Regions from separate parts of the Cytobacillus sp. FSL R5-0377 genome, predicted to be linked through region 2. Evidence: riboswitches for the same ligand, from Rfam matches in the RefSeq annotation. Region 2 holds a riboswitch; the other holds the start of a gene.

Region 1 (4,422 bases), 230 kb from region 2:
GGGTAATTACTGACACGTATGGGACAAGGAATGGTCAGCATAAAGGCATTGATATTGCTGGAGGTTCTGGATCTCCGGTTTATGCTGCTGACGCTGGAATTGTGTCAAGATCGTATTACTCTCAAACATACGGTAATGTGATATTTATTAAACATAACAACCAAACTGAGACAGTATATGCCCATCTGGATAAACGATTATCTGCTGAGGGTGAAAAAGTTGCGCTCGGACAAAAAATCGGAATGATGGGAAGCACAGGTGACTCTTCGGGAGTCCATCTTCATTTTGAAGTACATTCGCAGGGATGGACAGCTGATAAAATAAATGCAGTTGATCCCTCTTTGGCATTTGGAATGGGGGAAGTTGGACAAGCTGTAAATGCAGCGGTAAGAAATGAAAGCGCACATGAAGTTTCAGCACGTCCGTCTAATTTTCATTCGGGGCAAATCACAAAGGATTCCGCGGAAACCTACCATATAGTTAAAACCGGCGAAACATTATGGACCATTGCTGCTCACTATAATTTGCAGACGGGAGATATTGCTGCTTTAAATAATATTAATCCAGATCAAATTTTTACAGGTCAAAAGCTATTAATTAAACCCGGAAAACTTGGCAAATACACGGTTAAAGAAGGAGATACTTTATCTTCTATAGCGAAAGTGCATAAAACAACTGCAGAAGCTATTAAAGAGTTGAATAATGCAGAATCAGATGTTATTAAAATTGGACAAATTCTAATCATTCACAAAAAATAGAAAGAAATGATTGAAGTGCTTTACTCCCTTAAAGTATAATGGTTAAAAAACCGGGGGAGATAGAGAAATGCTTACAGACTATCACAATCATCTTGAAAATGGCACGTTAAGCCTGGATTACTTAAAAAAATTTACAGATGCTGCATCCCAAAAGGGGATTGAATCTTTTGGGATTTCAGAGCATGCCTATCATTTCTATCAGACAGCAGACATTCTGCAAAATCCATGGGTAAACGAGAGACGCTATTATGATATGAAAGACTATGTGAGTGTTTTTCAAGAAGCATGGAGTAATAATATTGACGTTAAAATGTCAATTGAAATGGATTACACGCCGGGTAAGCATGATGAAATGGCGAAATTTATTAACAGCTACTCATTTGATTATGTGATTGGTTCCATCCATTGGGTTGGGGATTTCGGCATAGATCTTGCCGAGTTCAGAAAAGAATGGGATAAACGGGATCTGTATGATGTATATCGGAAGTATTTTGATCAAGTGGTCACATTGGCCGAATCAAACCTATTCGATATTATAGGCCATTTAGACCTAGTTAAAATCTTTAAATATGTGCCTCAGGACGAAGAGTTTTTACTGGAGCAGTACGATCGTGCAGCAAATGCACTGGCAGAATCCAAGACATGTGTAGAGATCAGCACAGCCGGCCTGCGAAAGCCAGTCGGTGAACTATACCCGGACAAGCGGCTCCTGCAGAGATGCTATGAGAAAAATATTCCGATTGTACTTTCATCAGATGCACACTTTCCTGAACATGTTGGTGCGGATTTTGATCAGGCAATTGCTCTTGCAAAAGAAGTGGGTTATAAGTCCATCATGACATTTTCAAAAGGGGAAAGAAAGGAATATCCGCTTGGATAATACAAAAAGGGTGGCAAATTGCCGCCTTTTTTATTATCAATAAAATTCGTTTAGACAAACACAGGTAAACATATCCCTTCACAGAATAACTTTTTTTCAGTATAATTAATTTGTATAAACAAATACGGTCTATCTTCGGGGCAGGGTGAAATTCCCGACCGGCGGTGATGGGTCAGTTTTGACTCTAAGCCCGCGAGCCTGAGAGAAGTGTTTTTAGTAAAAGCACTTTCCATTAAATTGGGCAGGATTTGGTGAGATTCCAAAGCCGACAGTACAGTCTGGATGGGAGAAGATGGAGGTTCTGCAGACGTTCAAAAAGTGCAGGTTTTGAACGTTATTAAGCGTGCCTTTGCAATTCTCCCTCAAGTTATGTTAACTTGAGGGTTATTTAATGCGAAGATATTAGCTTAGCTGAACCTTTCTTCTTTAGGAGAGATAGTCCTAAAAAGGAGAGAGGAACTTGAAAAAACTTAATATCAAATCAATGGTTGCCATCGGAATGCTAAGCAGCATCTCTTACGTATTAATGCTGCTCAATTTTCCAATCCCGCCGTTTCCGCAATTTTTAATGATTGACTTCAGCGATATTCCTGCATTAATCGCAGCGTTGATCTTTGGCCCGGCGGCAGGAATATTAGTAGAACTTATTAAAAATATTCTTGATTACTTCATGACAGGGAGTGCAACAGGTGTACCTGTTGGACATATTGCAAACTTTGCAGCAGGCATTTTGTTCGTCTTGCCTACTTATTATGTATACAGCAAGCTGAAGACAAAAAAAGGCATGACGTTTGGGCTTGTAATCGGCACCATGGTAATGGCTGTCATTATGAGTGTGCTTAATTATCTTGTCATATTGCCAGCATATACATTCTTTCTGAATTTCCCGGCAATGTCAGCGCCTGAAATGAGAACCATGATTGTGACAGGGATACTGCCATTTAATATTTTAAAGGGATTTATCATTTCAATGGTGTTTATGCTTATTTTTACACGCATGAGAACTTGGGTAGAAAAACAGGCTGTAATAAATAGCGCAGCATGATGAATATATAAATGAAAGCAGCGGAAAATGTTCCGCTGCTTTTTCCATTTGAGTAAAAAGTATCATAGAAAAACTCCCTTTCAAGTTGAAAGGGAGCAGTAGCTTAACAAAAATAAGAGTATGGTTGAAGGATTATTCGTATTTAAGCGGATCGCCATCAAAAGCGTCATCAGCAACTTTAATTGAATCGGTTGGACAGCCTTCGAATGCATCCATCATATCGTCAATTAAAACATCCGGAATCTCAACGATACCCTGGTTATCATCAAGGGTTACAAATGCGATGCCTTCATCATCATAATCATAAATGTCCGGTGCCGCTGCGCCGCAAGCTCCACATGCAATGCATGTTTCTTTGTCAACAATTGTATACTTTGCCATGAAAAAACCTCCCAAGAATTAAACAATTAATCTTCCATCAAGATGATGGTAACACATTCCTCACATCCTATTGTAAAACTGTATGTTCAACTTTTCAATAGAAAATGTATTGAGAATGCTTATCAGATAAGGGTTTAGGCATAATTTACCCTGTGATAAATAATTAAAACGGCCTGCCGATTTTTTTCATGATAAAATAGAAGGAAGAAAATCAAGGTAATGAAACAATAAAAAAATCTTAAGCCGTAAGGTGAAAATAATGCATAGATCTTATTTGAAATCTGTAATAATGTACTGTGTTAATGAGTTGCAGGGACAAAGAACTCTATATTCCATTTTACATTTGCTAAATGGAAAAAAGTCTTCCCAAACCATCCAGGATGCTCATTTATTCCAACTTACCCCGCTTTTTCGTTCATTTGAACATTTAAGCAGGGAGGTACTGGAAAAACTTGCAGAGGAAATCATAAGCAGCGGCTGGATGACTGCCATTACTGAAAAGCATTATACTTTGACTGAAAAAGGGAAGAAAGAGCTGGAAAGATCACTTATAGAATGTCCAATTCCTTCATCATTAAACGGATGGCTGTATCATAGTACAGGTGAACTGTTTTGGGAGAGGATTACGCTTCTAATTCAGGTTATCTCACAGTTAAATAATAACAATGTAAAATACCTGCCTATCCAAAGAAAACGAGGTGTTCATGAATGGCTGAAAGACTTTCTGAGGACATCCGGATTTGACCGTGATACAGTTGGGGGAATGCTGTACAGGGAGCTTGTCCAATGCCTTGAAGAGCTGAAAGATATTAATCCTGCTGTCCTGACATTGAGGCTTACAGGCTATAGCCGTATTGGACTCACAGCTGTTCAGGCTTCAGAGCAGCTCGGAATCAAACAGGATTATTACCACCATCAGTTCCTTGGAGCTATTCATCATATACTGGAAAGCGCAAGGGAAAATTCTGCTGAATATCCGCTTATCGATAAAATCGTGAGCGGTGCAGGAAATGCAGTACAGCTAACATTGTCAGCCCAAAAAACGTATTCACTGTTAAAACAGGGACAGGACTTAGCTGAAATCGCGAAAATAAGAAGGTTGAAAAAAAGTACGATTGAGGATCATGTTGTGGAAATAGCTTTAAACGACAGCTCCTTTAATATCACTCGTTATGTCTCGGAGGAAAAACAGAAACTGATCCTTCATGCGGCCAACAGTGCAGATTCCTTGCAATTAAAACAAATACGTCAAATAGTGCCTGAATCCGATTATTTTGAAATCAGATTAGTAATGGCAAAGCTTGGAGAGGGACAATGAGATTGGAAGTACTATTGCAAAGCAAGTTTGGATATCCTGC
Region 2 (4,422 bases):
TGATCCTGATGGAAGTCAAATAGGCGAAATCAGGGATATGAAAATGCGAAAGATCCGCTGGTTTCTGCCTTATTTTCTTGACCGTATCTTTCCAACGAGGCTGGGGATCTATGACCAAGCAGAAAATCTTGAAGTTTCCATCTTAATCCGCAGGAGTGGCATCGAAATTATCTCCTCAAATGATGAATACAGGGAAACAATCGAAATAAGAAAAATTGGAACCACTGTCGTGTTTCAAAATGGAGCTATTCATTATACAGTTCCTAAAACCTATTTACACACGGATTTGCAGGTTCTGGATGAACAATCGCATAGAGCTGCCCGCCTTCGCAAAGGGTGGATGCCACTTGAGTGGGGAGAGCGTTTTAAGGATCCAAATACACCGGTGCTCTCTTTTAAAGAGAGTCTGGCTCCAAAAGAAAAATGCAGAATTTATGCCATTTTTGCGGCTCTTTTTCTATATCACAATCACTAAAATCCAGTGCACATATGTAGATTCTGTATTCCCCATATAGTATGATAAATTCAGCTTACAGGGAAATCAGTATTGAGGTGTTGGAATGAAAAAGTTTTTACTGGCTGCTGCAGTTATTGTTCTTTTGCTGTTTATTGTAGACAAAACCATTCTTAAAGAAAAGGGAGTAGTAGAGCAGGCCGGACAAATGCAAAAATACGATAAAATAAAAGATCCAGAGGATTTGCCTATTGGTCTGGAAAAAGGAAATCTTGCTCCGGATTTTGAACTGACAGATATGGAAGGAAATCCGGTAAAGCTCAGCGACTACAGGGGCAAAGCAATCCTTTTAAACTTCTGGGCTAGCTGGTGTCCTCCCTGCCGTGCAGAAATGCCGCATATGGAGAAGCTTTATCAAAAGTACAAAGATGATAAATTTGATATTTTAGCCGTAAATCTTACAAACACAGAAAAGAATAATGGAGACGCTGAGAAGTTCGTGAAAGAGCTGGGTCTGACTTTTACAATTCCTATGGATGTAAAGGGAATTGTGGGTTCTGACTATAATATAATGGCTTATCCTACAAGCTATTTTATTGATTCCGATGGTGTTATCAGAGAAAAAGTATTGGGAGCTTTAAATGAAGAATATATGGAGAAGGAAATCAAAAAGCTTCCTTAAATAAAACCGGTGAGCCATTCAGCTCTCCGGTTTTATTTCTGTCATCCTATTCTGGTAAAGGCGGTTAACGATTACTCTTTTTCTGTATAGCATAATACCTGCTTCGGCAATATCATTAACGGCTGATCGATTGATGAAAGCCCCAAACAACAGTCCGGCTATCGGGATCAGTTGGAAAAGTTTTTTCCAGCCAATTTGATCTCTGTAAGAAAACACAACCTCTCTCCATCCCTGAAGTTCGGAAACGACTTCCCTTTTTGGCCCTGATTCTTTAGAACCGAACATGGAAAGCTGCTGCAGAATGGCTTTTTTTCCAACAATGTCACTGGAAACAAATTGAAGAATCTTTACAATGAACATTCTTTCGTTTTTATCAGCAGGATCGAAGCCATAGCAAATCGCGATATCCTGCAGAGTTTTCAGCTGAATGCCAAGAAGCAGGGGGATATCAATGGTCAGGGTAAAAATCCCTCCGACACCAGTACCCGCACCCTGCAATGCTGCTGCTCTTTTACGGTTAGAGCTTAGCCTTTCAGCGGCTACATCCATTATTGATAGGGGCAGGGCTTCTACATCCTGCAAGGTATGAATGTTTTGTCCAGGATAATAATTCTTTAACGCGGAAGCTGAACTTAAATATCTTCCTCCTGATTGAATATATGTCCCAAGCTCATCAAGGATCACTCCAACCTTTTTATGTATGAACTCAGGTGTAAATCTATCAATAAGCTTAAAAGGGAGTCTGCCCAGCTTCTCCCAAAACCATAAATCACCTTGTTCTTTTTCCCATTCTTCACATTTTCTTAACTCGCTGATAAGATGTTCTCTTGGTTCCTCCATTATAAAAGTCCTCTCCTTTTTCTATAATTAACTATACGGCGTATCGAAGTAAAGGTTTCAATTCTTTCAAAAACAATTCTCTTTGTATAATGTGATAATTCATGGTAAGATTTCTATAATAGAATAGGATTTCCTTCGGGGCAGGGTGAAATTCCCAACCGGCGGTGATGAGGGTACGCCCTCTTAGTCCGTGACCCGGCTTTATAAGGCAAGGCGCTTGAGCTTTTCTAATTATTGTCTAGCAGCGCCTACCCCCTCGAGGTCACAAGCCAATCCTCTCAAAAAGGCAAAAGACGCCTTTTCTGGGAGGCTCGTCTTGTGCTTGTCGGGGGTGAACGAGGCGCTTGAGCTTTTCTTATAAACCCGGTGGATTTGGTGAAACTCCAAAGCCGACAGTGAAAGTCTGGATGGGAGAAGGAATGATTATAATGATGCGTTAAAAAAAGTCTTTTTAAACGCTTATTTCGTCATGTGTTTTTGCCCCGTTTCACCTATCTGGTGTACGGGGTTTTGCCGTTTTATACTTAATTTGGAGAAATAGTAAGGAAGGGAGGATGCAGAAAATTTGATCCATCAGGAATATATGAAGTTAGCCATCAGTCTGGCAGCGGCAGCTAAAGGCCAAACCAGTCCGAATCCGCAGGTGGGTGCAGTTGTTGTGAAAAACGGTGAAATTCTGGGAATGGGTGCTCACCTGAAAGCGGGAACACCCCATGCAGAAGTCCATGCGATAGCTGCGGCTGGAGAAAGGGTTAAAGGCGCTGATATTTATGTCACTCTTGAACCATGCAGCCACTTTGGAAGAACTCCGCCCTGCGCAGACTTAATTATTAATTCAGGAATTAAAAGGGTCTTTATTGCTTCTGCCGATCCCAATCCTCTCGTTTCAGGAAAAGGAATTGAAAGGATGCAGGATGCCGGTATTGAAGTGGTGACCGGCCTGTTGAAGGAAGAAGCAGATGCTCTCAATGAACCATTTTTTCATTTTATAAAAACAAAGACACCATACGTAACCATTAAAGCAGCCTCATCTTTTGATGGGAAAACAGCTGCAAAAACCGGTGACAGCAAATGGATTACCTCTCCAGAATCCAGGCAGGATGTACACCTTCTACGGCATGAACATGACGCTATACTTACAGGCATAAATACCATCATTCACGATAATCCCCTTTTAACCGCCAGGCTGCCCCAAGGCGGAAAAAATCCCATTCGTGTAGTTTTAGATACAAATCTAAAAATTCCGGCTGATGCAAATGTCATCCGCGATCAGTCTGTTAAGACCATTATCTTTACCGGCTGCGAAATTGATGCCTCAAAAGCAGAGGAAATAAGGAAACTAAATGCAGAAGTCATTTCTTTTCCTGCAAATGAGGTGCCGATTAAAGATGTATTGAAAAATTTAGGTGAAAGAAACATTATGACCTTGTTTGTTGAAGGCGGATCTGAGATCCATGCTTCATTTATAAAAGAAGGCTGCTTTCAGCAAATAATTCTCTATATGGCTCCCAAAATTATTGGCGGCAATCAGGCGATTCCATTTATTGGGGGTGTTGGTGCCGACTTTGTGAAAGATGCAACTAGGCTTGTGTTCACAGAGATTAAAAGGGTTGGCAGCGATCTTAAAATTACCGCAAAACCACTGAGGGAGGCCAAGCAATAATGTTTACTGGAATTATCGAGGAGCTTGGAACAGTAAAAAAAGTAGTTCAGCAAGGAAAAGCGATGAAACTGACAATTCTGGCCTCCAAAATTTTATCAGATGTTCAATTGGGAGACAGTATTTCTGTAAATGGTGTTTGTCTCACTGTTACGGAATTTGCCAGAAATGGATTTTCAGCAGATGTCATGCCGGAGACGTTCAAAAGCACATCGCTTTCAGCTATTAAAGAAAGATCAAAGGTCAATTTGGAAAGGGCAATGAGGGCAAATGGCCGTTTTGGCGGTCACTTTGTAACAGGGCATGTGGATGGAACAGGTCAGATTCTCAAAAAGTCAGCGAGTGAAAATGCCATTTATATTCAAATATCTGTACCTCCTGCCTTAAGCCACTTGCTTATCATGAAAGGCTCTATCGCAGTGGACGGGATTTCCCTGACTGTATTCGGCAATGAAGACAATACCGTTACTGTCTCGGTCATTCCTCATACAGCCAGTGAAACGGTACTGGGCTTCAAAACAGTTGGCGACATTGTTAATCTCGAATTCGACATGCTTGCCAAGTATCTGTATACCTTTGTGAACAGGCAGCAGCAGGAGACCACGCAGCCTAAAGGAGGCATTTCAGAAGGATTCCTTAGGGATAACGGCTTCTTATAATAAGCAAAAGGAGTGGTATTAAACGATGTTCAGTGAAATAAAAGAGGCACTGGAAGATTTAAAAGCAGGAAAAGTCATCATAGTCTGTGATGATGAAGACAGGGAAAATGAAGGGGATTTCCTGGCA

The links. Region 2 has a riboswitch for FMN ahead of ribD (bifunctional diaminohydroxyphosphoribosylaminopyrimidine deaminase/5-amino-6-(5-phosphoribosylamino)uracil reductase RibD). Riboswitches for the same ligand answer to the same signal wherever they lie in the genome.
Region 1: another riboswitch for FMN. It lies ahead of NSQ49_RS19805 (ECF transporter S component); the one in region 2 lies ahead of ribD (bifunctional diaminohydroxyphosphoribosylaminopyrimidine deaminase/5-amino-6-(5-phosphoribosylamino)uracil reductase RibD).

Annotation. Positions count from the first base shown of each region.
Region 1 is NZ_JBBORA010000001.1:3,884,445-3,888,866, forward strand. It holds gene NSQ49_RS19795 (LysM peptidoglycan-binding domain-containing protein) at 1-758, shown strand, start outside; gene NSQ49_RS19800 (histidinol-phosphatase) at 826-1,638, shown strand; FMN riboswitch at 1,766-1,936, shown strand; gene NSQ49_RS19805 (ECF transporter S component) at 2,099-2,683, shown strand; gene NSQ49_RS19810 (ferredoxin) at 2,816-3,064, opposite strand; gene NSQ49_RS19815 (helix-turn-helix domain-containing protein) at 3,324-4,382, shown strand; gene NSQ49_RS19820 (RecQ family ATP-dependent DNA helicase) at 4,379-4,422, shown strand, end outside.
Region 2 is NZ_JBBORA010000001.1:4,114,252-4,118,673, forward strand. It holds gene NSQ49_RS21010 (hypothetical protein) at 1-475, shown strand, start outside; gene NSQ49_RS21015 (TlpA disulfide reductase family protein) at 561-1,136, shown strand; gene NSQ49_RS21020 (EcsC family protein) at 1,155-1,976, opposite strand; FMN riboswitch at 2,104-2,399, shown strand; gene ribD (bifunctional diaminohydroxyphosphoribosylaminopyrimidine deaminase/5-amino-6-(5-phosphoribosylamino)uracil reductase RibD) at 2,542-3,639, shown strand; gene ribE (riboflavin synthase) at 3,639-4,295, shown strand; gene NSQ49_RS21035 (bifunctional 3,4-dihydroxy-2-butanone-4-phosphate synthase/GTP cyclohydrolase II) at 4,321-4,422, shown strand, end outside.